DNA from 2 places in the Paenibacillus sp. J22P90 genome. Region 2 is predicted to be linked to the other one. Evidence: riboswitches for the same ligand, from Rfam matches in the RefSeq annotation. Region 2 holds a riboswitch; the other holds the start of a gene.
The links. A riboswitch is a leader RNA that binds a small molecule or an ion and turns the genes downstream of it on or off. The one in region 2 is predicted to bind FMN.
Positions count from the first base shown of each region.

Region 1: linked by a shared signal. The riboswitch ahead of AC58UX_RS26210 (DMT family transporter) and the one ahead of ribD (bifunctional diaminohydroxyphosphoribosylaminopyrimidine deaminase/5-amino-6-(5-phosphoribosylamino)uracil reductase RibD) in region 2 are both predicted to bind FMN.

Region 1 covers NZ_JCAUAY010000009.1:154,109-170,042, reverse strand. Annotated here, with positions in the region: gene AC58UX_RS26235 (RNA polymerase sigma-70 factor) at 1-574, shown strand, start outside; gene AC58UX_RS26230 (ATP-dependent DNA ligase) at 684-1,529, shown strand; gene AC58UX_RS26225 (spore germination protein) at 1,755-3,179, shown strand; gene AC58UX_RS26220 (GerAB/ArcD/ProY family transporter) at 3,172-4,284, shown strand; gene AC58UX_RS26215 (Ger(x)C family spore germination protein) at 4,281-5,405, shown strand; FMN riboswitch at 5,459-5,605, shown strand; gene AC58UX_RS26210 (DMT family transporter) at 5,790-6,698, shown strand; gene AC58UX_RS26205 (sugar phosphate isomerase/epimerase family protein) at 6,760-7,560, shown strand; gene AC58UX_RS26200 (TrkH family potassium uptake protein) at 7,594-8,946, shown strand; gene AC58UX_RS26195 (TerD family protein) at 9,191-9,790, shown strand; gene AC58UX_RS26190 (TerD family protein) at 9,837-10,418, shown strand; gene AC58UX_RS26185 (TerC family protein) at 10,638-11,384, shown strand; gene AC58UX_RS26180 (HpcH/HpaI aldolase/citrate lyase family protein) at 11,450-12,553, shown strand; gene AC58UX_RS26175 (phosphoribosyltransferase family protein) at 12,498-13,913, shown strand; gene AC58UX_RS26170 (cysteine protease StiP family protein) at 13,886-15,019, shown strand; gene AC58UX_RS26165 (HAD family hydrolase) at 15,016-15,849, shown strand; gene AC58UX_RS26160 (ATP-grasp domain-containing protein) at 15,846-15,934, shown strand, end outside.
Region 2 covers NZ_JCAUAY010000007.1:182,638-198,571, forward strand. Annotated here, with positions in the region: gene AC58UX_RS22755 (SDR family oxidoreductase) at 162-920, opposite strand; gene AC58UX_RS22760 (TetR/AcrR family transcriptional regulator) at 1,085-1,696, shown strand; gene ytfJ (GerW family sporulation protein) at 1,752-2,237, opposite strand; gene AC58UX_RS22770 (DUF2953 domain-containing protein) at 2,355-3,059, opposite strand; gene scpB (SMC-Scp complex subunit ScpB) at 3,301-3,903, opposite strand; gene AC58UX_RS22780 (segregation and condensation protein A) at 3,887-4,678, opposite strand; gene AC58UX_RS22785 (site-2 protease family protein) at 4,695-5,336, opposite strand; gene ribH (6,7-dimethyl-8-ribityllumazine synthase) at 5,336-5,806, opposite strand; gene AC58UX_RS22795 (bifunctional 3,4-dihydroxy-2-butanone-4-phosphate synthase/GTP cyclohydrolase II) at 5,862-7,091, opposite strand; gene ribE (riboflavin synthase) at 7,107-7,778, opposite strand; gene ribD (bifunctional diaminohydroxyphosphoribosylaminopyrimidine deaminase/5-amino-6-(5-phosphoribosylamino)uracil reductase RibD) at 7,795-8,904, opposite strand; FMN riboswitch at 9,138-9,319, opposite strand; gene AC58UX_RS22810 (hypothetical protein) at 9,434-10,579, opposite strand; gene AC58UX_RS22815 (peptidylprolyl isomerase) at 10,706-11,137, opposite strand; gene lysA (diaminopimelate decarboxylase) at 11,253-12,584, opposite strand; gene AC58UX_RS22825 (spore germination protein) at 12,744-14,363, opposite strand; gene AC58UX_RS22830 (stage V sporulation protein AB) at 14,435-14,848, opposite strand; gene AC58UX_RS22835 (stage V sporulation protein AA) at 14,854-15,489, opposite strand; gene AC58UX_RS22840 (DUF378 domain-containing protein) at 15,682-15,891, shown strand.

The DNA of each region.
Region 1 (15,934 bases), on a different contig from region 2:
TGATACGATTTCATATGCCTTCCTGATTCTTATGGATAAACTTACACCCATAGAGCGAGCCGTCTTTATTTTAAAAGAAGTGTTTGCCTATGAACATAGTGAAATTGGTGAGATGGTTAACAAGTCCGAAGTGAATTGCCGAAAGATTTTCAGTCGTGTTAAGAAAAAGGTAGAGGAGTCTTCTGCAAACGATACGATGCAACCCACACATTTGCTTGAAGAAAAGGAGCTGGTCAATCGATTTATATCGGCCATTTCGAATGGAAATGTTCAATCACTAGTGAGCATGCTTACAGACGATGTAATATTTATCGCTGACGGTGGAGGCAAAGTGTCCGCGGCCATCCATCCCATTTATAGCAAAGAACGTGTGCTTAAGATTTTAAGTGCTCTATCGTCAAGTCGATTTCCCGAAACACAAGCACAGCTTATCGAGGTTAATCAACAACCAGGCATTTTACTAACCAAAGACGGCCTATCGACAGGGGTTATTTGTTTTGATTGGGATGAGCAATCAATGATGCTTCAACGTATTTACTTTATTGCTAATCCAGATAAATTACAAAATGTATAAGAAAAAAGGAGACCCAGTACAATTACGGGTCTCTTTATCATTTCGGGAAACAGTTACCATTAGGCAGGAGGTTCATAGTGCAGTATCATTTAGAACAGGGTGATATCAAATGTTCATTTCTCCTATGATGCTGTACAATGCCAAAAATAATAAGCCATTTTACAGTAAGAATCATATAGCTGAATTAAAAATGGATGGTATACGTTGTATTCTTTCCAACATGGATAAATTGCATGTATATACGAGACATAATGATTTAATTACACATAAGTTTCCTGAGTTATTTAATTGTCCTGTTGCCGAAGGCACGATACTAGATGGTGAATTGGTTGTACTGGATGATCAAGGAAAGCCTGACTTTGAAGCGATGTCCGCGAGGTTTTTATCTAAGAAAAATAAGAAACCTGTGGTTTTTTGTGCTTTTGACATTTTGCGATACAAAGGAATTGACGTTACGGGTCTAAGCTTGTTGAAGCGTAAAGAGCTGTTGGAACAGGCTTTTACTGAAAATGAGAGCTATAAAAAGATTGACATGTTTGAGGGGAACGCCATTGACTATTATGAACAGATCCGTGGGAGAGGACTAGAGGGCATTATTATTAAATCTATTAAAGAGAATTCCACATATCATAGTAATCAACGCTCCATCCAATGGCAAAAGGTTATTAATTGGACGTATGCAGATGTGTATATTTCTGGCTTTAGGAAAAATAATTTTGCTTTGCTGGCTTCGATTGATGCAGCCGATGGATCCAAGCTTCCTGTTGGCATTGTTGAATCAGGTGTATCTCCTATCCACCAAAAAGCGATAGAAAGCGTGCAGAAACGCCTTGTCTTCAAGGAAGACAAGAATTTTGCTTATATGGAGCCGCGCATCATGGCAAGGGTTAAGACGAGAAGCTGGACCCAAAGCGGGAGACTGCGTTCACCGGAATTTTTGGAATTCGTTATCTAACAAGAAAAAGGCTGAATCACCAGGGGAAGACTGGGTGACTTCGGTCTTTTTTTACATAATCTACACGGATCCCGCGCAGAATAGTCATACAATCGAAACGACAGGATTATGGTGAGTACGTCCATGTTTTCCATAAAAACTTTGTTTTTCAAATCGAAACCCACATTCAAGCAGCCAAACCCGAAGGAAACTTCCTCCTTTAATTTTGTAGCGGATTTGACCCAAATGAACACACAGTTCAAAGAGACATTTCGCATGTTTCCAGATTTCGTAAGTAAAGAATTGACCAATCAAGTGACGTATGGCGTATTTTATCTCAATAATTTGGTTGACTCAGAACTTGTCCTCCAAGAAATTCTCAATCGATTAATCGCAATAGAAGCGCAGCCTTCCCCTGAGAAGCTGGTTCATTTACTCCCCATAGGTCAGCTGCTACATGACGATCAGTGGTACCATATGCAGCAGTATATCCTGCAAGGCTGGACGTATATCCACATCCATGGGTATCCGTGTGGCATTCTGGCTAACACCACGAAACGCAGAGAACGAGCCTTAACGAAGCCGGAAAATGAGAGTCAGATTCTAGGTCCACAAATTGCTTTTACGGAAAATATGGCAACCAATGTTGCGCTTATTCAACAATATTTGCCGAACCCTGATTTATGCGAAATTGCCATGAATATGGGGGAGAATACCCAATCAAGCATTCGTATCATTTATTTGAAAAATCGTGCCGATTTAGAAATGGTTACTCATATTTATAACTCGATTGATGCGTTACATCTTGAAGCGATATTGGATGCCACGATTTTAGCGCAATGGCTGGAAGATAATCCAGGTTCTTTTTTTCCGCAAATGATTACCACAGAAAGAGTGGATCGGGCAATATTTCCCCTTTTAGAGGGGAAGGTTGTGATTACAGTTAGCGGCAGTCCACAGGTCATCGTATGCCCAACTACTTTTTTTGATTTTTTCAAATCGATTGAAGATTATTACTTTAGATGGGCTACGGGGTTGTTTTTCCGGAGTTTGCGAATTGTAGGAATTGCCATCTCCTTATTTGCTACGGCCATATATGTGGCTGCACTTACTTACCATTACGAAATTATTCCACAGGCATTTCTTGTCCCCCTTGCCCAATCGCGTGCTAGAGTACCTTTTCCTCCACTCGTAGAAGCGCTAATGTTGGAAATGATCATTCAGCTCTTAAGTGAAGCGGGTGCAAGACTGCCGTCCAAGGTAGGTCAAACGATGGGTATCGTTGGTGGTATTGTCATCGGGCAGGCCGCGGTACAAGCCGGTTTCACCAGCAATATTTTAATCATCATCGTGGCATTAAGCGCCTTATCCTCATTCACAACACCGGTATTTGCTATGGCGAATGCAATTCGAATTGTTCGGTTTCCAATCATCCTATCCGCGGGTATCATGGGCGGCTTTGGTATCGCGTTAAGCATCGCTTTATTAATTTTACATTTGCTGCGACAATCCAGTCTGGGACAACCTTATTTTTACCCTCCGTATGCCATTGAAAATAAAAACAAACGAGACGGCCTCATAAGAGTCCCTTACAAACTGGCCCCGAAACGATCCGTGTTCGCTAATACGGGGGAGATTAACCCGAAGGGAAACAAGGATATCGATGAGTAAAACACAACAAACGTATATGTATAGTTCTTTTTTACTCATGTTTATTATTCATGATGCTCAAGTGGGGGTAGGGCTTCCTGGCTACCAAAGGGTTGTGTTTGGTTTGGCTGGTCAAGATGCTTGGATTGCGGCGCTGATTGCGGGTTTACTAACACAGGTCGTGGTCTGGCTGATGATTAGAACGTTGGCGAAATTCGAAAATAAGGATCTTTATGATATACATTTGCTGGTCTATGGAAAATGGATAGGCAATGTCGCGAATATGATCTATATCTTGTATTTCTTAGCTGCCACCATTATTGTGTTGCGCAATTACGTTGAAATGATTCAGGTCTGGTTATTTCCCAACGCCCCACAATGGCAGCTTTCATTATTGATTGCCAGTGTCGTGTATTATGGTGTAAGTGGGGGCTTACGCACGATTGTAGGCGCTTGTGTTATGTTTGTGCTTCTAACGGTTTGGCTTGTTGTTCTTCTTTACTTCCCTTTAATTTATGCGGAATGGACGGGTGTACTACCCATACTAGAAACAGATCTAAAGCATCTGAGTAAAGGGGTGCTTTCCATGTCTTTAACGATGGCGGGGTTTGAAATTATCTATTTTATTTATGCCTATGCCAAAGATAAGTCGAAAGTCCAACGTTATACCCAGATAGGTATTATGAGTGTCACCTTTGTATACACAGCCGTCATGTTTGTTTCTATCGTGTTCTTTAGTGGAGGTGAGCTCCTGAAGACGGATTGGGCTACTTTTACCATGCTGAAGATTATTAAATTTCCGTTCTTAGAACGGTTTGAGTATATCGGTGTTAGTTTGTGGCTGTTAGTGATTATTCCAAATCTGCTCATGTATAGCTGGGCCGCGACGAAAGGACTCAAACGTACATTTTCCTGGAAGCAAAAATACTGGTTGTACATATTCATGTGCGTAGTCTGGATCATTTGCTCTTTCATAGATTCCCGGATTCAGATGGATCATATCAATGACTTTTTTGCAAAATGGGCGGTCTATATTGTTTATGTGTATCCTGTAATTTTGTTCGGCATGGTCCATTTTCATTTGTGGAGACAGAAGAACAGGAGACAACCAGAGGTGATGACATGAAAAAAATCAATCTCATTTTCTTTGTGTTAATCGTATTCGTAATGGCTACCAGCTTACGTTTAGAGAAGAATGTGTTGGAGAAATTGGGCATGGCGATTGCCGTCGGGTATGACCATGGGGAAGGGAATAAAATTAATTCTACCTATGTGATCCATCAGATCGATCCAAATTCCAAATCCACGATCATGACCATCACCGCTGAGGGGCTTACAAGTAAAGGAGCTCGAGTGGCTGCCAACCGCAAATCGAATAAGAAGGTCGTGTCCGGTCAACTGCGGGTGGCGATATATGATACAAAACTTGCTCAAGCAGGACTTCTGCCAATAGTAGATACCTTATTTCGAGATGCTTCCATAGCCAGTACGGTTTACATGGCTGTCAGTAAAGACAGTACAGAAGAATTATTAAAGCATAAATATCCGCAGTTCCCAGATGTAGGAACCTTTATTGTAGACAATATCCACCAGAATATTATGGATGAACAGATGGCGTCAGGCACCCTTCATGAATTCCTTTCATCCTTGTATTCTACGGCAGATCCTATGGTACCGCTTCTGCAAAGAAAAGGCGATGTCGTAGAGCTGAAAGATGTGGCTGTATTCAGTGGTGATAAAATGGTCGGTACCATCGACCCGAATGAGGCTTTTTTCCTCAAGACGATACGGGATCGCTACAAAGCGGGGAATATTGAATTGTCCTTGGACACGAATCAAATGGGAGACATCGCGAAGAATGTCAAAGATAAAACCGTGCGAGTAGTCGTTGAGAAAATAGCCAGTGACAGTAAGAAAAAGTTGATCAGCCAAGACCCGCTTAAATTTCAGGTGGATATTAAATTAAAGGGCATGCTGACAGAAACGTCTGCACAGTTTGATCTCGGACAAGCTGAAGTTATTCAAGCTCTGCAAAAGCAAATGAATAAACAATCTGAAGCGCAAATTCAAACTTTATTACAGAAATTAACGGCTCTAAACTCGGACCCGGTCGGATTTGGAGAAGTTTACCGGAGTCAGGTGTACCACTCGAATCTCTCAAGTGATGTATGGCATGAGATGTATAAAACGGCAACGTATGATGTCAATGTGGATATGCGAATTGTGAGATTGGGGCAGATTCAATGAATATAAATGGTTGCCAATCAAACTGTAACCTGATAGTATACATTTATTCGAATATGAACCTTCGGGGCAGGGTGCAATTCCCTACCGGCGGTGAGGATACCCGTGTGTATCTAAGCCCGCGACTCCCGACCAGCGATGGTTGGGACTGACTTGGTGAAACTCCAAGGCCGACGGTATAGTCCGGATGAGAGAAGGTGAAGAGCAGCTTGTTAAATTTCGACAATTTAGCAGGTCTGTTTGCTAATGCCCCCGCCCACTTGGAGCGGGGGCATTATTTCTTCATGAAGGTTCAATTCAAAACATTCTTAGGAGGTTTTTGAATTGGAAAATGTCGTTAAGTTTGGCCGTAAGGAGGCGACTTCCCAATCATCACGAACGGGAGGCATAAGCGGGATTTGGTATGTAGCGCTAGGGGCCACCTTGTGGGGATTAGACCCGCTATTTCGTATCTTGTTATTGAAAAGCTTTACCTCGGCGCAAATTGTATTCATCGAGCATGTGCTGCTGGCCATTTACGCATTACCTGTACTGTGGAAGTTTCGCCGCACGTTAGCAGGTAAACTAAGCGTTGCCGTTATTGGCGCGCTGCTCTTCATCTCGTGGGGAGGCTCGGCGATTGCGACCATCTTATTCACTGCGGCTTTCTCTCATGGCAGCGCCAATGCGATCCTGCTTCTGCAGAAATTACAACCATTATTCGCCATCATATTGGCTCGTATTTTGCTTAAAGAGACTTTGCCATCCCAATTTTCCACCTATATCGTCGTGGCACTGCTAGGCACTTATTTATTAACCTTTGGCTTTGGTTTGCCGGGCATGGGCTTGAAGGATCTCGGTACGATAAGCTGCTTGTTTTCTATATTGGCTGCTGTTTTATGGGGCGGTTCAACGGTCATGGGGAAGTTCCTGCTTTCCCAAAACTTGAATTTCCCCATCGTCACATCGCTGCGTTTCTTGCTGGCACTTCCCTTACTGACGGTGATTCTACTGGTAAGTGGCGACCATTGGCAGCTGAACGGTTCAAGCAGTGAGCTGGCGATCATCGCGGTAAACCTGCTGTTCCAAGCCTTTTTCCCAGGATTGCTCAGCATGCTGTTGTACTATAAAGGTTTATCTTCTACCAAAGCGTTCTTCGCAACGCTAGCGGAACTTGCTTTTCCAGCAGTAGGTGTTTGTGTGAATTGGCTTGTATTTGGTCAAAAGTTAACGCTAGGCCAGCTAGTTGGCTTTATACTTATTTGGTTGACGCTGTGGTTGATGAGTAAGCAAAATAAGGTTAAAAATTTGCACTAGTCAAATAATGTAAGATGCATTAAGCTTGACTCATTGATAGTGATGAGGAGGCCACTTTAGGATGGAAATCAAATTATTTAAAGCGTTGTGGGGCATGGAAGGTTCATTAGAATCTCAGTTTGAACGAATTGCTGGAGCGGGGTATGTGGGGATCGAGGCACCGATGCCGACACTCGCCGATGAAGATAAGTTCCGGAAGTTGTTAGAAGAATATCAACTGGAGTATATAGCCATGGTATTTACCGCTGGGCCTGATCATATTGCTTCCTTTCGTGAGCAAGTGGCACGTGCGGTTACCTTTCAACCGACCAGCATTACCTCACATAGCGGTAAGGATTCCATGCCATTTGAAGAGCAAGTGGCCTTCTATCGGGAATCTGCTGAAATTGAGAAGCATTATGGGATCGCGATTGGACATGAGACTCACCGCGGGCGCACGTTGTTTAACCCTTGGGAAACCGGCAGACTGCTTGATGCGGTACCTGAGATCAAATTAACAGCAGATTATAGCCATTGGTGTTGTGTGACGGAGACTACGCTGGAGTCTCAAGAGGAGAACCTTCGCAAATCGTTCTCGCGTGTGCAACATATTCACGGCCGCGTAGGTTACGCACAAGGCCCGCAAGTACCAGATCCAAGAGCGCCAGAATACGCGCATGAATTGCAGCGGCATTTGAGCTGGTGGGATAGTATCGTGCAAGCGCATCAGGAGCAAGGTCGCACGACGCTTACTTTTACCCCAGAGTTTGGTCCACCGGGCTATTTGCATACGTTGCCTTTCACCAACCAGCCTGTTGCAGATTTATGGCAAGTTTGCCTTTGGATGGGAAAACATTTCGAGGGACAATATAAGAGTAACTAATCATCTTACTACTCTCAGTTGAAGGTATACATTATGTTAAAAAGAATTCAGAAAATGCCGGCATCTAGACTTATCGTTAGCGCCTATATCATTGGAATACTTCTCATTGCGGTCTTACTTAAACTACCCGTCAGTTTAGAAAAGGGCGCCACAATCTCCTTTGTGGACGCCCTCTTTACGTCCGTTAGCGCTGTTAGCGTGACGGGTCTGACGACGGTAGGCATCAATGATACGCTAAGTGGCTTTGGCACGGGTGTACTCATCGTTGCTTTTCAATTCGGTGGCATTGGCGTTATGACGCTGGGAAGCTTCTATTGGCTGTTGTTCAGACAGGAGATCGGACTGCTGCAGCGCAAAATGATTATGATTGACCAGAATCGCAACAATCTATCGGGATTGGTCCAGTTAATGCAGCTAGTACTGGGCTTTACGCTGATCCTTGAGGCAAGCAGCACACTTGCTTTTGGTTTGTACTTCTATTTTTCCGGGGAATACGGGTCCATTTGGAGCGCTTTGTACTTTGGCATGTTCCATACGATTTCGGCTTTTACAAATGCTGGTTTCGATCTGTTTGGCAACTCGCTTCTCGACTATTCCGAGGACTATTTCGTGCAGATCCTTACCATGTTTTTAATTGTGCTGGGTGGAATTGGATTTCCAGTTTTGGCTGAACTACGAGAGTATTTAGCGGGTGGACGAAAAAAGAACTTCCGATTCTCCCTATTTACCAAGTTGACGCTCGTCACGACTTCGGTGCTGCTGCTGTTCGGCACGATCAGCTTCTATTTGACAGAGCGGACACATGCGCTCGCAGGTATGAGCTGGCACGGGAAAATTCTCAGTTCACTCATGATATCCGTCACCTCTCGCAGCGCGGGCCTGACAACCATTGATATGACCACCATTACAGAGGCGAGCTTGTTGATGGTATCGATTCTGATGTTTATTGGGGCAAGCCCATCCAGTATGGGTGGCGGTGTTCGAACAACAACTGTAGCCGTAATTGTAATGGCACTTATTGCTTATTCGCGCGGCGAGAAGGAGCCGAAGGTATTTGGCCGGATGATTAGCCAAGAGGATTCGCTCAAAAGCTTTGTGTTTTTCCTTACTGGCATTGCACTGCTCCTGGGGGGGATTTTCATGCTGCTGGTCGCAGAGCCGAACCGTTATGGCGTATCCGCCATTCTGTTTGAGGTTGCCTCGGCATTCGGTACGTGCGGGTTATCTACCGGCATCACGGCAGATCTAGGCAGCGTTAGTAAAATCACACTTATCGTGCTCATGTTCATCGGACGTATCGGGCTGTTCCTTTTCTACTCGTTATTTACCAATGGGAAAAAGAAACCACTGATCCGGTACCCGGAAGAAAAGCTCATTATCGGGTGAGCAGCAAGTACTGTAAAGACATAATGGAAATTTTATGCATACCAAATGTTGTAGAATGTTATAATAAAACGAAGACGCAGCCTAGGAGCTTTCTGTGGCTGTTTTTCTTTTGAAATCTGGGGGATTTTGACTGCTGCAGTCGAATTCACAAATAATTTACCCAGGAAAGTGAAACGTGATTGAATTTCATGCGTATCAGATAAGGGAGTTCACTAAAACAGGTAAGCGAAGGGAGGTGACCTCGTTGACAATCAGTTTAGTCAAAGGTCAAAAGATCGATTTAACAAAAGGTAACGCAGGTCTTTCTAAAGTTGTGGTTGGGTTGGGTTGGGATCCTGCAGTTGTTGAGAAAAAGGGGTTCTTCGGCTCAAAGAAATCGGCAGTCGAAATTGATTGTGACGCTTCCGTGATTTTATTGGATGAAAAGGGAAAAATAACGAATCCGAAGCATGTGGTTTATTTTGCTAATCTACAAAGTCCTGACGGATCGGTTGTTCACTCCGGTGATAATCGTACGGGGGATGGCGATGGCGATGATGAGACAGTTTCCGTTAATTTAGGACAAGTTCCCGCTGATGTAAGCAAAATTGTGTTTGTTGTAAATATTTATGACTGTGTGAATAGAAAGCAAGATTTTGGACTTATTCAATCGGCTTACATCCGTGTGTTGAATGGTTCTAATCAACAAGAGTTGGTGAAGTTTAATCTAACTGACAACTATTCCGGTTTGTCCTCCCTTATTGTTGGTGAAATTTATCGACATAGCGGTGAATGGAAATTTAGCGCAATTGGTGAAGGCAGTACGGATACTACCATTGGGCAATTGGTTAAAAGATATCAATAAGCTCATAATTGTAAAGCCAAATCTAATATAAAGAGAGGTATTTTCCATGTCAATTTCATTATCTAAAGGTCAGAAAGTTGATTTGACAAAAACAAACCCAGGCTTGACGAAAGTAATCGTTGGTCTAGGTTGGGATACGAACAAATATGATGGCGGGAAAGATTTCGATTTGGATGCTTCCATTTTTGCAGCGAATGCTGCTGGTAAAGTAGCAAATGAATCTGATTTTATTTTCTACAACAATCGTCAAAACTCAAACGGTTCCATCGTACATAAAGGTGACAACCGCACGGGTGCAGGCGATGGCGATGATGAAGTGATCAGCGTTGATCTAAGTGCTGTACCTGCTGAAACAGAGAAAATTGCTTTCTGTATTACAATTCATGATGCAGAAGCAAGAGCGCAAAACTTTGGACAAGTCTCCAACGCATACGTACGTGTGCTTAACGAGGGTTCAGGCGCAGAATTGATTCGTTTCGATCTTGGCGAGGACTTCTCCATTGAAACAGGCGTTGTTATCGGTGAGCTTTACCGTCATAGCGGTGAGTGGAAATTTAGCGCAATCGGCAGCGGATATAAAGACGGTCTAGCAGGTTTGGCACGCGATTACGGTTTGCAAACTTCCTAAGATTTTAAGTGGTATTCAAATAGGGTGGTGCTTCCTTAAGCATCACCTTCCCTACTCTTCTGTATCAATTCGGGCTCGAGAAATGGTGTTACTTGACCAGCTTTGTTGCGTTATGAATTGGAAATCAATGATCCGAGGAAACAATTCGTATTTTCGGAGAATGATATAGATGGGGAAAAATCATGATGAGTAACAAATAAACACAGGGGGTCCGCTTTTATGTCTGGTTTTTTCCAAAGCTTCGTAGACAATTTTCTAAATTTCTTTAGCTGGGAGGTACTTTCAGGTACGCTCACAGATCCCGTAAACTGGGGGATTATTGGAACGCTCGTTATTCTAGAGGGATTACTCTCAGCAGATAATGCACTCGTTCTAGCCGTGATGGTCAAGCACTTACCGAAGGAACAGCAGAAGAAAGCGTTGTTCTACGGTCTACTTGGTGCTTACATATTTAGATTTATCGCGATTGGTGTAGGTACGTTCTTAGTTCAGATCACCTGGATTAAAGTGCTTGGTGGTGCGTATCTTCTCTGGATCGCATACAGCAACTTGTTCATGAAGAAGCATGGAGACGGCGATGGCGAAGTTCAGAACAAAGGTCTTTCCTTTTGGCGCACCGTGCTTGCAGTAGAAATCATGGATATCGCATTTAGTGTGGATAGCGTACTTGCAGCATTCGGTGTGAGTGACAAGGTGTGGGTATTATTCCTTGGCGGTATTTTAGGCGTCCTCATGATGAGAGGCGTGGCGCAAGTGTTCTTGAAACTCATTGACAAGATACCGGAATTGGAGAAAACTGCGTTTATTTTAATTATTGTGATCGGTCTTAAAATGATTGCAGGTGCATTCGGTTTCCACGTTTCTCACGTTATTTTCTTCTCCGTCATCATTGCTTTGTTCGGAGGAACAATTATTCTTAGTATGCTTCGCAAAAAGGACAAGTCTGGTTCTGTAAAAGGCTCATAAGATAAGTTATTTGGACAATCCCTCCGTCATGGAGGGATTTGTTTTAAAAAGAGGGAGGAATCGGCATGCGATATTTCAATTATTTAACCGCGGATGAAGAGCAAGCTTTATTTTACCTATCGCCGAATTCCTTCCATAATCATTCGCACAAAGACATTTTAGCTCATTCCGTTGGCGCGGCTCTGTACATGCCAGCGACCCGTCGTACGTTCGCTGAAGATATTGCTTTTGGTAAAATTGAAGGCCTTGTATCCGTTGTTCTTGATTTAGAGGATGCCGTTGGGGATAACGAAGTGCATGCTGCGGAGGAATCACTGATCGGACAAATGAATCAGATTGCCCATTGGATGGATGTTGGGATTGTGAGCAAAGATAATTTGCCGCTGATATTCATTCGGGTGAGAAGTGTTAATCAGCTGAACTATGTGCTGGAGAGGCTGGAGGATAATGTCGCTCTGTTAACGGGCATCGTGTTCCCGAAATTTACAGTGGAAAATGGCGAGGCCTATTTTCAAATTTTAGAAAATTACAATGATGAGAAATCGGAAACCGCACCGACTTTGTACGGATTACCGATTCTGGAATCTGCCTCGATTATTTATAAAGAAAGCCGCACTTCTACGTTATTAGCGATTAATGAAATTATTACGAAGTTTAAAGATTTGGTTTTGAACATCCGGATTGGTGCTACAGACTTTTCAAGCTTATTTGGGCTGAGAAGAAGTCAAGATAGAACCATCTACGACATTGCGCCTATTCGGGATTGTGTGGCCGATATTATTAATATATTTGGGCGCATGGAGGCTGGCAACGTAATCTCGGGACCCGTGTGGGAGTATTTCGGGGTGAAAGGGCTCATTCATGAAGTGATGCTGGATAAGGAAAATGGCATGATCGGCAAAACCATCATTCATCCCACTCATATTAAGCCGGTTCAATCGCTCTATGCAGTCACGCATGAAGAATATACGGATGCCACAAGTATTCTGATGAATCATCATGGGGATCTCGGGGTGCTGAAGAGTGCCTACGGCAACAAAATGAATGAATTTAAACCCCATTTCAATTGGGCGAAACGTATTCTTTTGCGATCACAAATATACGGGGTGCTGCATGAACAACAATCCTTTGATACATTATTCATCCGACCTGACCGAGCGTACGTATAAAATCGCTGGAGATTTGGAGCTTCTCGTCACCGTGACCTCCAATCCCCATGAAATCCCGCTGGATGCGTTATTCGCGATGGCAGCGAGAATTAATAAGAAACGATCCTTTTTGTTCGTGAGCAAGGTGCTCGGCAAGCATATCCCGGTGAATCCGTACACGTCATTGTTGAGCGGGACGACTTTAGCTTTATTATTGCAGCAAGCTTTGCAAGGGACGAAGTCCGAAGAGAAAGTGCTGCGCGCGATTGAGGGGCTCATTTACCCTGAGAAAGCAGAATCCGCCTATAAGGCGATCATGTCAGAGCGCATAGATCTTGAGCAGCCCAGCGTGTTTATCGGGTTTGCGGAAACAGCGACGGCCATTGGCCATGCGGTGTATGAGGCTTTTGGACAGGGAAGTCATTATTTGCATACGACACGGGAAATCATCGAGGAATCCCCTGTCATCTTGCAGTTCGAAGAAGAGCATTCGCATGCTACGGCGCACTACGGATACTCCGACGACCCGGCTCTACTTGCCGAGCCGGACATTCTCGTTCTTGTCGATGATGAGATTACGACTGGTAAAACGTCACTCAATATTATTCGTGATCTGCAAGGAAAATATCCAAAGAAAGTTTACTACGTGTTAGCCTTGCTCGATTGGCGTAAAGAGGAAGACATTCTGCAGTTTACTCAGCTGGAGCAGGAGTTGAACATTACGATCCATGTGATTTCATTGGTTCAAGGGAAAACGAAGGTGTTCGGTTCTAGTGAAAGTTTGTCACTTCAAGCACCTAACCCTCAGCGAGAGGAACGTACAGGGCTTCTGCAAATCGCCTATGTGAATCAGTTGTTCGCACACGCGCCATTTGCTGGGAACCGTCCCTATTTGCAGCATAGTGGAAGATTCGGTCTTACCCCACCCAATAACCGACAATTGGATCATTCGATCATGCAAACAGCTGAACGGCTGAAACGCCTTCGTACGGGGATTAAGACGCTCTGCGTGGGCACAGGGGAGTTTATGTATATCCCGATGCGCATTGCGGCTGAGATGGGTTCAGGGGTGTCTTACCAGTCGACGACACGCAGTCCGATACATGTCATTGAACAAGACGACTATGCGGTGAAATATGGACATGCATTCCCTTCGCCAGAGGATGAACAAGTCATGCACTTTTTCTATAACATCCCGTACGGCATGTATCAGGAGATCTTTTTGTTTATGGAAAGAGAAGCCTCGCCAGCTGCGATGGAACCGATTTTGCGTATCCTCCAGACAAAGGGGCTGCACACTTTACATATCGTCTTCTTTTCACCTCAGACCGTCGAGTGGGAGGAGGCTGAGGTATGGAAGCTTGGCGAACCAGACCAATAGGCGAGCCTCAACCGATGGGCAGCTATTCGCCGGCTGATGTGACTTTTTTGCTTAAAGATATCAGCGAGGTTCAGCTGGAAGTTGCACTAGATGCAAGGGAGCGGGCGATTCAGTCCGGCACCCACTATTCGGAAATGCTTCCGCAAGAGCATCTGCCATCTTCTGATTATTTGAACCTGTACCAAGAAACGCTGAAGCTTTCAGCTGAAAAAGTAGCCGTATCGGCAGGTGCTGTTGCCGAAATGATCCGCAGGAAGAAGGGGCCGAACACGGTTCTCGTTTCCTTAGCTCGAGCAGGGACGCCTGTCGGCATTTTGATTAAACGATATCTCCAGGACAGTCATGGCTTAGATCTTCCCCATTATAGTATTTCGATCATTCGTGGTAAGGGCATCGATGAAAACGCTCTTTTGTATATACTGCAGAAGCATCCTGATGCAAGACTGCAATTCATTGATGGCTGGACAGGCAAGGGAGCAATTCGTAAAGTGCTTACTGGGGCTTGCGGCAAAATGGCCAGAGATTACGGGATCATCCTGGACGATGATCTTGCCGTTCTAGCTGATCCGGGACATTGCACGGATATGTTCGGAACCCGTGAGGACTTTCTCATTCCGAGCGCATGTCTGAACTCAACGGTATCAGGGTTAATGAGCCGGACGGTCTTGCGCGACGATCTGATCGGCCCGCATGATTTCCATGGATCAAAATATTACAGAGAATGGCTAGATCACGATCAGTCTAATCATTTTATCGATACGATCGTGCCTTATTTCAAGAAAGTGACGGAGGAAGCTCAAGCGATTGCGCAGGAGCATTTGACCCATCCACCGGACATTTCTTGGCATGGCTTGCGGGATATCGAAGCGATTCAGACAGCGTACAACATGGCAGATATCAATCTGATTAAGCCAGGAGTTGGAGAAACGACTCGTGTACTGCTTAGGAGAGTCCCATGGCGCATCTTAGTAGATCGCATGGATAATCCACATATCCGGCATATCCTGCTGCTTGCAGAGGCACGTGGAGTACCAGTTGAGGTGTATCCTGGCCTCACATATTCGTGTTGCGGACTCATACAATCCGTGAAAGGGGATGCGGAATGATTTATGCCAGTGATTTAGATCAGACCTTAATTTACTCCCAGCCAGCTGATCGAGCTGCGCATTGGGGAGAGCGCCTTATGATCGCCGAGTTGATCGAAGGAAAAGTAAGATCGTATATGTCCTCACGTACCTATCAACGCTTGCAAGAGCTGATGAATGAACTTATTTTCATACCTGTTACAACCCGAACTATTGCACAATATGAGCGAATCCATCTGATTAGTCAAGTGTTGAAGCCCCAGTATGCGGTGACGAGCAATGGGGGAAATATGCTGATCGATGGCAAAGTGGATATGGAGTGGCGCGATCTCGTTAGAACCCGCGTTAGAGAGACAAGCGCTCCAGTAGAGGATGTACTGCCGCTAATGAACGAGGTGCTGCAGCAGGATTGGCTGCTCAGCTCAAGCTTCTGTGATGAGCTGTTTTACTCTCATATCGTCGACCGCGACCGTTTGCCTCTGCAAGCTATCGCCGATCTCAGCGTACAGCTGCAGGGGATGGGCTGGCGTACCTCCGTACAAGGCAGGAAGGTATACATCGTCCCAGAAGCTGTGAGCAAAGGTGCTGCAGTCGCACACCTGCGTCAGGTTCTTGGTGGACGAAAAGTTATTGCCTCCGGCGATTCGCTTCTGGATCAGAGCTTGCTAGACGTCGCAGATTATGCCATCGCCCCAGGGCACGGCGAGTTATTCCGTCAAGAGCAGGCAGGTCCGTCCAGGAAATACAGATTTACGGAGGAATCAGGTATTTTTGCAGCGGATGATATCACGTCATTCGTACATGCCACACATAAAGAGCACAAATCGTTGCTCGCAAAGGAGCCCACATGAAAAAAGTATGGTTTAACCGCTGGTTTTCTGTTGCTTATCATTATATGAATCATATCCGCAATAATGAGGATGGCGTTCAGTTCAA
Region 2 (15,934 bases):
CAACAAACGAATCTACAGATAAAACTTTGTACAAGTATATGCGTGTGGACGAGGGATATGTCCTTGAATTAGGCAGGTCGCTGCCTAGGCATGGCAAAAGAAAAAGGAGCTCGCGAAAGGCGGCTCCCGTTTTTCTTTTATGAAATTTCATTGCACCAACTTTAGTAAGCCGTCCAACCCGCATCAGCAGTAACCACGGTTCCATTTACAAAGCTCGCATCATCAGATGCCAAGAATAGAGCTACCTTTGCAACTTCCTCCGGCTCACCAGCACGCGGATTCAACCCCATGCCTGCCATTGCTCGTTCCATACCAAATGGATTTGGCGCTGTAATCGTTGTACCAATATTCGTGCTGACTCCGCCCGGTGCGATTGCATTGCAGCGGATGCCAAGATTAGCATACTGGAAGCCGACATTTTTCGTGAAGCCAACTACCGCATGTTTGGAAGCTGTATACGCTGCCCCGGCTCTGGACCCATTTAATCCGCCGGCAGAAGCGATATTGACGATAACACCGCTTTTTCTCTCTGTAAAAATAGGAAGAACTTTACGCGTTGTTCTCATTACACCTGTTGTATTAATGGCAAAAATCCGCTCCCAAAGCTCGTCCGTCAAGTCTCCTGCAGGAACGAAGTTATCCATAATGCCAGCATTATTAATTAGAATATCGACAGTACCGTATTCCTGAACCGCTGTATCAATTAATGCCTGAACATCTTCCTCTTTAGCTACGTTAGCTGCAATTGCTAGTGCGATACCACCTTTGGCTTCAATCCCAGACACAACGGTTTGAGCCGCCTCCACGCGAAGATCCGAAACAACGACTTTAGCTCCTTCTACGGCAAACAATTCAGCAATTGCTTTTCCCATGCCTGATGCTGCACCTGTTACGATAGCCACTTTTCCAGAAAGCTTCATGTATAGTACCTCCAGTAGTTTATTCAATATGAATATAGATCTGCTAACACTTCGAGTATAATAGAGTAGGAAGAGTGGTTACAATCAGTAAAAAGCTTACGTTTGTTAGCTAACGAACAATTGGATTCGTTTTGTTCAATAAAGTCAAAAAGGAATGTGTCATTATGACAGAAAATACGAAAAAAACAGATCGTCGCATCGTTCGTAGTAAAAGTGCACTAAGAGAAGCCCTGCTTTCCCTTATGGCACACAAACCCTTTACGTCCATTTCTATTACCGAAATCGTAGAATTTGCTAATTATAATCGTGGAACATTTTATGCGAACTATGAAAGTAAAGAGGATCTGCTCGATGATATTATTCATCAATTAACTGGGCAATTGCTCCAATCCTTCCGAGCCCCCTATGAACATGTTGATGTGTTTCGTATAAATGAATTACCTGCCAAATCGGTCATGATTTTTGAACACTTTTACCAAAACTCATCCATTTACACCACGCTGATGAAAAGTGAAGTCCTTCCTAAACTGAAAGAAAAAATGTTTAATGCATTGAAAAAAATCACCCAGGAAGAATTAATCTACCCCGACAAAGATAACGATATTGATCAAGAGCTGCTAAGCATCTATTCTATTAATGCACTTCTAGGACTCATTTTCCATTGGATTGAAAGTGATTTTAAATATTCACCTTCTTATATGCAGGATCAGCTTATTAAACTGATAAACTGGCGTCCAACGTCCGCTAAAACTGTTGTAAGAATCTCACACGAGTAAACGTTGTTCCAAAGAAAAAAGCTGTCCTCCAAGGACAGCTCATAATGACCAGATGCTAGACGATAAAATTCTGATTCTCGACATTGGTTATACTGGTTGAAGCAGATGCAGGAGGCTTCGCCGACATCCCTTTAATCATGCTCTGGATTTTGTCCACAACCTGCGGTGCAGAATCGATGAGACGCTCCAGAATGTGCGTTTGATTATCCAGCGGTACGACCTTAACGCCATTCTTACCGACGACGAGGAAAGCAATTGGTGTAATCGATACCCCGCCGCCGCTACCGCCACCGAAAGGAAGAGCGACTTTGGCATTAAGCGCATCGCTTCTGTTCATTGAACCGCCTTCGATTTCAATCTCGGAGTCTGTCACAAACTCACTACCGCCTGCAGCGAAACCGAAGCCGACTTTAGAAATCGGCATGATGACACTGCCATCAGGCGTTTCGACGGGGTCACCGACAATTGTGTTTACGTCGACCATTTCTTTTATATTTTCCATGGCGACTTTCATGAGGCCTTGAATCGGGTGTTCGGACATCTTGATATTCCTCCTTAGCGTTATTCGCCAAACGAACTGGCATCGAAAGCTCAAGCATCAAAGATCTGTTCTTGGTTCAGTTCTAGAGTGCCCTTAGAGTCATGGGGTTATGTACACTCATGATGCAGGTTTAAATCTGGCTTTCGCTTTCAAAGCAAATTGGATCCAACTGCGGATACCGCCCTTCACTTTCGCCGCTCGGTACACTAAGCGAATTCCTGCTATAACGGCATACCAAACACGTATTCGACTAGCCATGCGAAACTCCGTTGCAAATTGCTTTTCATTATACTGCGGTACGACATCGATACGCGGCTTAGCTGTAAGCTTTACAAAAGGGATCGAAAACCCTAATAGCGATGACTTAATCGCCCAGATCGCTCCTGTTGTAATGGCTGTTTCCGGTGCATCCCCTACGCCCACTCGCGTAATCCATCGAAGCTCCGTACACTCTACTCTCGCTAAGGTTTGCTTCATCCAGCCATATAAATTCATCGTATGTAGAAGGACATCCTTCGCTTCTTTAAAGAAGGTGATGACTTTATCTTTTGTAATATGATCTCTCGTCTCATCTTTGAGCGTGGCGTTATGATTGGTTATTTTTTCTGACTTGATTAAAATCCCTTGGGTGAACCCTTTAAACTGAATGATTGGGATGACATACCGATATCTGACGAGCCCAAACAAACCTCGCATCTCCACGGAAAGTGTATCGTTATCTTTCACTCGGGAGAAATAAAACTCACTGCGCAAATAGCTGCATAGCACTACAATAATTGCGATGACAACAACGAACACGGCCAATCCTACCCACAGCAACACTTACGCCTCCTTAGCTAAAATAAACGGCTACGCCGTCCTTCAAGGGCGGGAGCGTTTATGGAAAAATATAGCCGACTTATTATGTGAAACATATAAATTCTAATATTTCAAAATAAACCGTCTGACTTGCCGACAATAAAAAACTCCGCCAGCAAGAATGAAACTTCTCGCAGGTGGAGTTAGTATGACCTCTAAAAGGAAATGAAATGCATGTTTGGATAAGCTTTAACCTGACGAATATCTATTCCGAATGTTCGTCACTCACATCTTCCAGCGTCAATTGTTTCTGGTCGCCTAGTCGATCGAACAGCATACGTGTTTCTTCTTCCAAATCAAAATTACCCTGGAAGTTTGTGGAGTCTGGCAATTCTTGAATGGAGCTAAGTCCGAAATATTCTAAGAATTGTTTGGACGTTCCATATAAAATCGGTCTTCCTACCGCATCCGCGCGTCCAACCTCTGTAATCAAGTCCTTGCCAGTTAACGTGGCAAGAGCACGATCACACTTCACGCCGCGGATCTCCTCAATCTCAACGCGTGTAATTGGCTGCTTATAAGCAACAATGGATAAGGTCTCTAAAGCTGCTTGTGAAAGCGAAGAACGTGATGGCGTATAGGCCAGTCGTTCAAAATAAGGAGCGTGCTCCGCAAGGGTTGTAAGCTGATACGCACCCGCAACCTCAACAATTTGGACTCCTCGTCCTTTTCGTTTGAAGTCTGTTCGCATATCCTTCAACAAATCTTTAATCACATACGCATCTAACTCCATCACTTCAGCCAGTTGCTTGAGATCCAGTCCTTCGTCGCCAGAGGCGAAGAGAAGTCCTTCAATAATCGATTTCATCTGTTGGAAGTTGAGTGTCAAGGTCCGATCCCTCCTCTTTGGCTTGAATGACGATGTCTTCAAATAGCTGATTTTGATAGCACATAATTTTTTTCATTTTCATCAATTCAAGAATAGCTAAAAAAGTAACAACAATCTCTTCCCGCGTCATCTCATAATCGAAAAGTTTAGAGAATAACAGCTTGCCGCCTTTTATTTTAAGCAAATCAACAACCTCGCGGATCCGATCCTTTACTGAGATCTCATCCCGTCTTATCCGGGCAACCACGTTACGGTTCGTTAGTTTGCGCAAAGTACGTTGAAACGCGATCAGTAGATCGGTTACATCTAAACCTTCCACCGGGTTCTCTTGAACCTCCGGCAAATAGGGTGTTAAATCTTCCGGTTCACGGGTATAAACAAGGCTGCGTTCTACCTCTTTATCACGAAGCATATCTGCAATCGATTTATATTTTCGATACTCAATCAGCTTGGCAACGAGTTCAGCGCGAGGGTCTAGCGAATCATCCATATCATCAAAATATTCGTCAAATTCAATGACAGGCGGCTTAGGTAAGAGCATTTTGCTTTTGATGGAGAGCAGTGTCGCTGCCATGACTAGAAACTCGCTCGTAATTTCTAACTCCAGCTCCTGCATCGCTTGTACATACCCAAGGTACTGATCTGTAATTTCTTTGATCGGAATATTGTAAATGTCGAGTTCATTTTTATCAATAAGATGAAGCAATAGATCAAGGGGGCCTTCAAATACTTCTAACTTGTACGTAACCTTCATGTCGTTCTTCCCCTTGTCATAGTGAATAAAGATGCATAATTGCTTGTACTGCATATGGATAAATACCTGTGAGCGCCCATTGACCTAGGGGAGTAACAAGTAAAACGATTACAAGAATAAGTGCTTTCATTTGATACCTTGCCATCCATCGCTGTTTCGAAGGAGAAACGAAGCCTTTACAAATAAACCATCCATCTAGCGGATAGAGCGGCAGCAGATGAATTAATCCTACCATTAAGTTGACGATAACGAAATATTGTAAGTATACGCGCCATTGTTCCACAACCATCGATTCGGTGGTCATATCGAGAAGCGTGGGTAAGTAAAAATATAGCCACCAGAAAAACAAGACAAGCGCGAGATTGGTGAGGGGTCCCGCGAGATAAACCAAAGTATTCGATAGTTTCTTATGCTTAGAAAAACGATTGGAATCAACTGGAATAGGCTTCGACCAGCCATAGGGTCCAAAAATAATCATCGCCAACCCCAAAGCATCTAAATGTGCCAAGGGGTTGAGCGATAATCTTCGACTGTCTCGAGCTGTTCGATCCCCCAGCCACCACGCAACGCCTGCATGCGCTGTATCATGCAGGGTCATGGCGATTAGAAAAGCGAACAGCCTGGGCAGCAAAGTTTCCAAATGGAAATAGGCAAGCATTAGGACGTGAATTGCTTCGTCAAATTCGCCATTTCAATCGCAGTTACGGCAGCTTCCCAGCCTTTATTGCCAGCTTTCGTTCCCGCGCGTTCAACCGCTTGCTCAATGGAGTCCGTAGTTAGAACACCAAAGATGGTTGGTACACCCGTTTTCAAGTTAATCGCGGATACACCTTTCGCCACTTCACTGCACACATAATCAAAATGAGGCGTTGATCCACGAATTACCGCGCCAAGCGTGATAACAGCGTCATATTTGCCGCTTTCCGCCATTTTTTGTGCGATGAGGGGAAGTTCAAATGCACCTGGAACCCAAGCGATGTCGATTTCATTCTCTTCGACTCCGTGACGTTTAAGCGCGTCTTGTGCGCCGCCAAGAAGTTTGGACGTAATGAACTCGTTGAAACGACCTACGACGATCCCGTATTTTAAGTTTTGTGAAATTAAATGTCCTTCATAAATCGTTGCCATGTGTAGAATCTCCCTTTCTGTTGAACCGTTTTGGATGATATTACTGTGATCTAGATTAAATGCCTTTGCCGACGTCTTTAAAATTCAGCATATGGCCAAGCTTCTGTTTTTTCGTTTGTAAATAATTTAGGTTGTCTTTCTTGCTCTCCATTTGAATCGGAACCCGCTCATCCACTTCAATTCCATAGCCTTCCAACCCTTTGATTTTACGCGGATTGTTGGTAAGCAGACGGAGTTTGGTGATGCCAAGATCCTTCAAAATTTGTGCACCAATCCCGTAATCACGAAGATCTGGAGCAAATCCAAGCTTAATATTCGCTTCTACCGTGTCTAATCCCTGCTCTTGGAGCACGTAGGCCTTCAATTTGTTAATTAAACCGATGCCGCGACCTTCCTGTCGCATATATAATAATACACCATTGCCCTCTTCATCAATCTGTTTTAGTGCGGCATCCAACTGCGGACCGCAATCACAGCGATGAGAATGGAACACATCCCCAGTCAAACATTCGGAATGGACACGCACCAAGGTAGGCCTGGAAGGGTCAATTGTTCCTTTAACGAGAGCTACATGCTCCTTATCATCGAGTTGATTCGTATAAGCAATCGCTTTGAATGTGCCAAAATCGGTTGGCAAATCCACCTCGACCTCACGCTTCACTAGATTCTCTTGTTGATTCCGATATTGAATCAAGTCTTGAATCGTAATGATACTAAGCTCATGCTTCGCAGCAATTTCCATCAGGTCAGGTACGCGTGCCATTGTACCATCTTCTTTGATAACTTCACAAATGACGCCTGCTGGATACGAGTCACAAAGAATCGCAAGATCAATCGCAGCTTCTGTATGGCCTGCTCTGCGAAGTACTCCGCCTTTTTTAGCGATCAAAGGGAATATATGACCTGGTCGACGGAAGTCCTGCGGTTTCGTTGACGGGTCGATCAAGCCTTGAATCGTTCTGGAACGCTCATGCGCTGAAATCCCAGTGCTTGTATCGGTATGATCAACAGAAACTGTAAATGCTGTTCCATGGTAATCGGTGTTGCGCGCCACCATCGGAGGCAGATCCAGTTCTCTTGCTCTATCTTCCGTAATCGGCGTGCAGACTAGGCCACGACCTTCTTTGATCATGAAGTTAATCACTTCGGGTGTTGTTTTATCCGCAAGGGCTATAAAATCCCCTTCGTTTTCACGATCTTCATCGTCAACGACAATAATTACTTTCCCTAATTTCAGATCCGTGAGGGCCTCTTCAATCGTATTAAATCGAATGGGTTGTGTCATATACACCTCTCCTAACTACATAAAGCCGTTATCTGCTAAAAAGCTGGCAGTCAGCGTACTTTTCTTCGTTTCCCCGCGATGGGAAGATTCAGCCGGACCAAATTTGAGCAGTCGCTCGATATATTTGCCAAGTACGTCGCATTCGATGTTGACGGTGTCTCCTGGTTTTTTATCGTGGAGAACTGTCTGTGCAAGGGTATGCGGGATAATCGATACGGAAACATCGTGTTCTGTGACATCTACAACCGTTAAGCTGATCCCATCAATCGTAATCGAGCCACCAGGGATAATATAGCGAAAAATGTATGGATTATCCGGTTCGAATCGGTAAACAACCGCATTCTCTTCAGGTGTCCGTGAAAGTATCGTGGCTGTTGTATCCACGTGACCTTGCACAATATGCCCGCCAAAGCGGCCATTCGCCGCCATAGCCCGCTCTAGATTCACGCGCGTACCGGATTGAAGCTTGCGCAGGTTCGTCTTCCGATACGTTTCAGGCATCACATCAACGGAAAAAGAATCACTATCATACGAAATGACGGTGAGACAAACGCCGTTAACGGCAATACTGTCCCCCAGATGGACATCTTCTAGTATTTTTTTGGCGCCAATGGTAAGCACCATGGCTTGCCCTCCACTATGAATGCGGCGCATGTGGCCGATTTCTTCAACAATGCCGGTAAACATGCCACTCCTCCATTCTCTAGCTCTTATACATCGGATAGCCGGTGATGCAGACATCCGGCCCGAATTGCTCGACTTGTAGTCGGTCGAGCGTAATGGCATCATCCATCTTCGCATAGCCGTCGAAGTGGATGTTTACAGGTGCTGCGTTGCCCCCGCCGATAATTTTCGGCGCAAACATCAGCACCAGCTTATCAATCAGGCGCCGCTCCAGCATGGCGCCATTCAACCGCCCTCCACCCTCGAGGAGGATGGAGCCGATCTCGCGCTCGCCGAGCTGCTGCATGGCGAGCGTCAGGTCCACCTGCGGGCCGTCCCCGCAGGTGAGGACCGTGATGCCGCGCGCTTCCAGCGCGGCACGGCGCTCTGCGGGCGCCTGGGCGCTCGCGAGCAGGATCGTCGGCTGACGATCCTGCTCCGTGAGCACGCGGGCGCCGAGCGGGACTCGCAGCTGCGAGTCCGCGATGATGCGTACCGGCTGCACAGCCGGTACGTCGCCGCGCGTGCTCAAAAGCGGATCGTCGGCGATGACGGTCTGCACGCCGACGAGGATACCCTGATGCCGGTGGCGCAGGGTGTGGACAAAGGCACGCGACGCGGGGGATGTAATCCACTTGCTGTCGCCGGTTTTGGAAGCGATGCGACCGTCGAGGGTGCTCGCGGTCTTCATCGTCACAAAAGGCATGCGTGTGACGATGAATTTGTTGAAGGCTTCGTTCAGCTTCGCCGAAGCTTCACCTAGCAAGCCAACGCTGACATCCAATCCGTGTGCGCGCAGCTTGGCAATCCCAGTGCCCGCCACCAAAGGATTCGGATCTGTCGTTGCCACAACAACTCGAGTCACACCCGCTTCGATGAGGCGATCGCTGCAGGGCGGCGTTTTGCCATAGTGGCTGCAGGGCTCCAACGTAACATAAGCTGTGCTGCCCTTCGCTTCCTCGCCCGCCATCTGCAAAGCCAAAACCTCCGCATGCCCATGTCCGCGTTTCAGATGTGCGCCCATGCCGACAATGCGGCCCTCTTTGACGAGCACACACCCTACAACCGGATTAATGCCGGTTTGTCCGAGCGCACTCTCCGCCATCTGAAGTGCAAGTCTCATATACGCTTCGTCGTTCAGCACTTGCATGGATGATCCCCGCCTTCCAAATCCAGTCCTCAAAATCTAATGCAAAAAAGCCCCTTCCGCTTTCGGATGGGGGCCAGAGATTGTTTAGATAACACGAATAAACATCAGCTATTACGCTTGTCGCATTTTTGATCAAATCAAACAACACCGACGAAGTTGCCTTTGAAGACAGACCTGCCGAATTTTTGTTAATGTGAAAAAATGAACAAGCATGCTAGCGAATTGAGATTCGCATTTTCCTTCTCCCATCCAGACTATACTGTCGGTCCCGGAATTACACCAGGTCAACCGTAGCGAAGCTGTTGTCAGGTACCGCTAGCTTCACAACGGGTCACGGACTGATCGCAACCATATACATGTACATGCTTTGCGAATCACCGCCGGTGTGGAATTTCACCACGCCCCGAAGGTTTTGCATACTATAAACAAGAAGTAATAACTAGCATTAGCTACTAATTTCTTTGTTACACAAAAATTTATCACTCACGCATGAAAATTGCAAGGTCTTTTTTCATTTTTTCTGATAAAATTAGTCGGAATTGTTGGAATTGATTATATCCGAACAAATCGCCTCTTCCTCCCAACGGGGATTCGCATACCCAGCCGGAGCATTCAGATAAGGCAACCAAGCCGCATCGTAGCCTGTTTTCTTTTTGGCTGCGACACATGCATTTAGCGGATCCATTCCTTGCGACACTCTAGTTAAACGCTCCTTCCGAAGCTGTGAAAATCGCTTAACGATTCGTTCGAACTCAGCTCCCCTCTCGGCATTTTTCCCGCCTTCTACCCATTCGCCGTCAAAAATAAAAGCATACTCCTTGTAGGAAGTCCCCTGCATGTCAGCAGCTTCCGTATAATCTCGTAACGCCTGTTCCCTGTAACCGAGCGATTCAGCCCACAATCCACTGATAAGCTTGTGATACGGGGTAGGTGATTGTGTATAGACTCTCTGGGTTCTAACAAGTGTATTCTCTCTAATCAAATACGTCTCGGTGAATTCCTGCTGCCAAGGTCCTGCTCCAACAGAATCGATTAACCCTCCTGACAGCAGCAGCTTCCCATCGCGAATTTCTGCTTTCGATACACTCGCTACTACGGCTGAACCTTCATATGTTACAAGCTTTCTATCCAACCATGCGGATACGTTATAGGTGAAAAAAGTCGTATGAGCACCACTGTTTGTAGATACCCATATAATCTCTAGTTTACTATCACCTGTCAGATCCTGAATTCCCATGATCTTAGTTCGGCCAAAATTTTGATTACTAAAATTCAAACTTTGCTCTGTAAACTTACCGTCCTTCCAAACAATTACAACCCCATAGGATTTGCGCTGCAGCACCGCACCTGTTTGCTTATCCAGCATGTCCTCGTATAGCACAACAACCCATTCATTCGAAACCCCATCCTGATCCAGATCTGTGTGGATCACATTTAACCGCTCTTTCTCGGTATCGTAAGGCAACACCAACTTCTGCAACCATTTCGTCATATCGTTCACGGGTTCATTTAACTTACTGAGCTCTAGATCAAGCTGCTCCGTTAATCGCCTTGATACTATCGTTTCTTCAGCAGCTACTTTCATTGCTACATCTGCGGATTTCCTCACTCCTTCGGACACAGTCAAAGCACAAAAAACAGAGATTAATAAACCTGCTCCTAAAACGATTTTCAAACCCTTAGTCAACGAACATCACCCTTCACTCATCCTAATAACAAATTGACGCTAAACCTGAACGATAGGTTCTGAAAACAAAAAAACTGCTCAGACCTAAGTCTGAGCAGTTTCATCCATTTTTAATTAAACTTCTACAACTTCCACTTTTTCCATCAAGTCTCTGCCTTTGAAAGCATCAACAAGTTCCATACCTTTGGAAACTTTACCGAAAACCGTATGTCCACCGTCCAAATGCGGTTGCGGTTGGTATGCGATGTAGAATTGGCTTCCACCAGTGTTACGACCAGCATGAGCCATCGCTAGGGAGCCGCGCTCATGTTTGTTAGGGTTGATTTCACAGTTGATTTGGTAGCCAGGGCCGCCAGTTCCTGTTCCTGTTGGGCAACCACCTTGTGCTACGAATCCTGGAATTACGCGGTGAAAAACAAGTCCGTTGTAGAAACCGGAGTTTGCTAGTTTTTCAAAGTTAGCGACAGTGTTAGGTGCATCTTTCTCGAAAAGATCGATGACAACTTCGCCGCCACCTGCTAGTTTAATTTTTGCTTGTTTGGCCATTGTGGTCCACTCCTTTAGGAAAATATATCTTATTTTACTATGAATGAGGGCATTACACAAACAGCAGGAGAAACCCTAGGTATCTAGGTGCCTCCTGCCGTTTCACATAAAGCGATTATACCGTCTTCGTTACTTGTTTCATTCTCGCAGGAATGACATCATTGCCTACGATTTGATCAAAGGATTCGCGTTTCACGACGAGGTCGCTTTGCCCGTCTTTGACGAAAACAACGCCTGGTCTGCGAATACGGTTGTAGTTGCTAGCCATCGAGTAATTGTAGGCACCTGTACTCGAAACAGCTAGAATATCTCCTGCAGCTACTTTCGGCAGGTTCACGTCCCAGATCAGCATATCGCCGCTTTCACAGCATTTGCCGGCAATGGAAACAATCTCAGCTGGTTGTTCCGTTGCGCGGTTAGCTAGACCCGCTTCGTACACAGCTTCGTAAAGAGCTGGACGCGGATTGTCCGTCATGCCGCCGTCCACCGCAACATATTTGCGCACGCCCGGAATATCCTTCGTTGTGCCGACTGTGTAAAGCGTAGTCCCTGCATCCCCAACGATGCTGCGGCCTGGCTCAACCCAAATTTCCGGCAACGGATAACCGTTGCTGCCGAAGTTCGTTTTGATCGCATCCGTAATCGCCTTTACATAGACAGCGACAGGAAGCGGGGTATCTTCACTCACATAACGAATTCCGAAGCCCCCGCCAAGATTAATGACCTTGAACGTAACAGCCAATTCTGTCCGAACATGGATAGCAAATTCAGCCATTTTCTCTGCTGCCATACGGAATCCTTCAACTTCAAAAATCTGCGAACCAATATGCGAATGAATGCCTAACAGTTCAAGATTAGAAAGCTGCGAAGCCTCCTGAATCGCACGGAATGCTGATCCATTCCCAAGATCGAAGCCGAATTTAGAATCGGTTTGCCCTGTTGAAATATATTCATGCGTATGCGCCTCAACACCTGGCGTAATCCGCAGCAAAATTTTCACTTTTTGGCGTTTCTCAGCCGCAATGGCATTTAACATTTGAAGCTCGATAAAGTTATCTACAACGAAACAGCCAATTTTGGCGTCGATGGCCATTTCCATTTCGGAAATGGTTTTGTTGTTGCCATGGAAATGGATACGTTCTGCCGGGAATCCTGCTTGCAGCGCAGTATACAGCTCCCCATCGGAAACTACGTCCAGAGACATGCCTTCTTCTTCGACAATTCGGCACATTGCCATGACGCAGAATGCTTTGCTTGCATAAGCCACTTGAAACTTTAATCCAGATTGCCCGAAAGCATCTACGAATTCACGGCAACGCTGACGCACAAGCGCCTCATCAAATACATAGAGAGGTGTGCCATATTCGGCAACCAACTGAGTTGTATCCACACCGCCAATTTCGAGGTGGCCTTGGTCATTTATTTTACTGGTACCATGTAAATACATAGCTATATTTTCCCCTCTCCACTCCAACCTTCCCTATGCCAAATGCCGCTAAAGAGGTCGCACACATACTAATAAAAGTACCATAGTGCACGCATATTTGACAATACATGCGCCTAGATCAAACAAAAATGGGCAGGAAGTTTCCAGCCCATTTTCATACTATGATTTAGGTTGTCTTGTACCGTCAATCGGCTTTGTAATGCTAAGCCTAGTTTTGCTAGCTAATACAGGACGGCGGAGCAAAATGGAGAAAAAGCTCTTGGCATTAAAGGGAATAAACGGCCACATATAGGGTGCGTCATACGATTTCTTCGAAGCCAGCAAGATCAGCCAGAGCGTGGAGCCTATCACAAAGCCGGGAACACCAAAAATCGAAACAGTAATTAATAACGCTAACCTCACGATTCTATTTGCCAAACCTAACTCATAGCTCGGTGTAGCGAACATCCCAATCGACGCAAGGGCTAGGTACAGGATCACTTCATTGATGAAGAGCCCTGTCTTCACGGCTATGTCTCCGACCAGAATGGCGGCCACTAAGCCCATCGCAGTTGCGAGTGGTGTCGGGGTATGAACGGCGGCCATCCGCATCAGATCGATCCCGACATCAGCAATCAGGAACTGAAGCAACAGCGATAAAGTCCCTTCTTTCTGCGGTCCAAGGAATTCTAAGCCTGCTGGCTTTAAGGAAGGCTCCATCACCATGAGATACCATAGCGGCAGCAGGAAGATCGACATCATGATACCTGCAAAACGAACCCACCTCAAATAGGTGCCGATAAACGGGGTATTCCGATATTCCTCCGCATGCTGCACATGATGGAAAAAGGTCGTTGGCAAAATCATCACGCTCGGTGAGGTATCCACAAATACGCAAACATGACCTTCCAGTAAATGAGCAGATACCACATCAGGACGTTCCGAGTAGCGAACCATCGGATAAGGATTCCAACCCTTATTTACAATCATTTCCTCTAACTGTTTCTCACCTAATGGCAGACCATCGATCTCGACTTGTTCCATTTTATCTTTAATATCTTGGACAAGTGTCGCATCTGCAATGTCGTTAATATATCCGATACAGACATCCGTTTTGGTTCGTTTACCAATTTGCATAATTTCAAGCTTAAATCGCTCATCACGAATGCGGCGTCTAACGAGCGTCACATTCATTAGCAACGTTTCTACAAAACCATCTCGCGAGCCTCGTACAACGCGTTCCAGATCTGGTTCACCGATGGAGCGAATCGGATAACTCTTCACATCAATGGCGATGGCCTGAGTTTCACCTTCGATAAAGAAGGCGGTCCCGCCCATTAACACTTGTCCAACAATCTCAGACATTTTACTATAATGTTTCACTTGGATGTGAGGGATGAGCTTTTCTATGAACGCTTGCAAGGTATGATGTGCAACATCTTCCCTATCCGCATATGTAAGCCGCGTGATAATATCCGTCAGCACCGTATCTTTGGCAAAGCCATTGCAATAAAAAATGCCGACGCGTTTGGAGCCGAATACCATCTCTCTAAGAACAAGATCGAAGCTTCGATTCAAGCCAACCCGTTCTTCCAATACACGCTGCACATCGTGCAGATTTTTCGGAATATCTTCTTGAATCTTTAGCGCTTTTTCTTCCGGCGTCATGTTCGTAATCGGATTATAGACAGATAAATTGCCATCCTCATCGATAGCTAGCTTTTCTTCTTGACTAGCCTTATTCTCATTTCCTTGTGCTTCTTTATCTACTTCTCCTTGCACTTCTTGCACTTCTTGCATTTTTTCCTCGTCACTGTCTTGACCATTTCTAACAATAAATTTCAATGGGTAGCGCCTCCTTCATTCACCCGTTAATAAAATAACCATTCAAATAAGGAGCCAATGACTTTGCCGAATATCATAGCCATTAACAGCACGATCCGATAGGAATCCATTCCTACCCGCTTCGCCAATATCGGCAGCACATTCACAATTTCTGTCAGTGCCGCGGCAAGCAAACCGACGAAGCAACCAGCAAATAAGCCAAAAAAAGCGGCTCCCAATGGGAACAAATGCATATGCAAATCACTGAAATCCACCCATGTAAACGCCAAGGAGCCAAGTACGACTGCTGCTTCATATGCACGGATTTTGGAGAATGATTTTGTGATTTGCGCTAGTCTAGGAATGATATCCAGCACCACCAAAAAAGCGACCATGCCGCTGCCAACCGTGATCCCGCTCGCTAGGCCGATAAATGCGGCAAGGAATGCCTCCCCAAACAGCGTTATCACTTCGCGTCGCCTTCTTCATGGATTTTCGAGTACTCTTCTGTAATCACATAATGATTAATATTTTCTTGATACATAAACATCTCAACTTCCAATGGGCTTGGCTCTTCGTTGAATTTCTTTTTGAATAAGTGGTTGAAGAAAAGCACCATGCCTACTCCAATACCGATTGAATAGGGAATTTGCAAAATGAGCGGATGATCCACCTTTTTCCCCGTCATCAATTCATAAATTCGCTGATGAACCGTTAGCATAGAGACATCGGCATGAAAATTCATAATGGCCAGCCCTGACCCAATGAATAACAACAGCCAAACAACACCGATCAGCAACGGACTTGCTTTTTTATTATCGGTGTATATTTCGAGCAGCACATGCGGTTCTCCGAAATGTTCAACCTGCAGCTCTGGGTACAGCTTCTTCACTTTGCGAATGATTAAAAGCATATCGATAAGCACGCGATTCCCATCCTCATGCTGAGGCTGATGAATGACCAATTCGTTCAGGGCTTGTTCGTATTCGGGTTCCACAAATAGCTGTGCAATATGGTGCAGTCGCACGATATGCCCTTTGCGAACACGAGCTTTTCGGCGCAGTCGAATGTACAAATATTTGTTACCACCTACCTGGACCATGGTTCACCCCTCTCAGAGCTTAGCACTGTCTTATCTGCCTGCAAGCATCCATGTATAGGTGTAGTATGCAAAATATTACCTTGGCATAAACAAGTCGAGATTTGGTAATTTCTCCATGAATAAAGTCTGACTTGGCAAGGCATGTTAAATAAGGAATACGGATCACTTATTCCATATAAAGAAGGTGATAACATGGCAAAATTCGCGTTAACACTCGTCATCATTGGTGCGCTGAATTGGCTTCTAGTTGGGCTTTTTGAATGGGATTTAGTTTCTGCTCTGCTTGGGGGAGATTCACATCGTGAATCTTCAGGGTTAAGTCGTATCGTATATACCTTAGTAGGCTTATGCGGGGTATACTGCGTGAGATTTTATTCTTTCGACCGCTATTCGGTTCGATAGACTAAACGCAAGATCAGCTACGCGTACGCGCCGAAAAACCGTC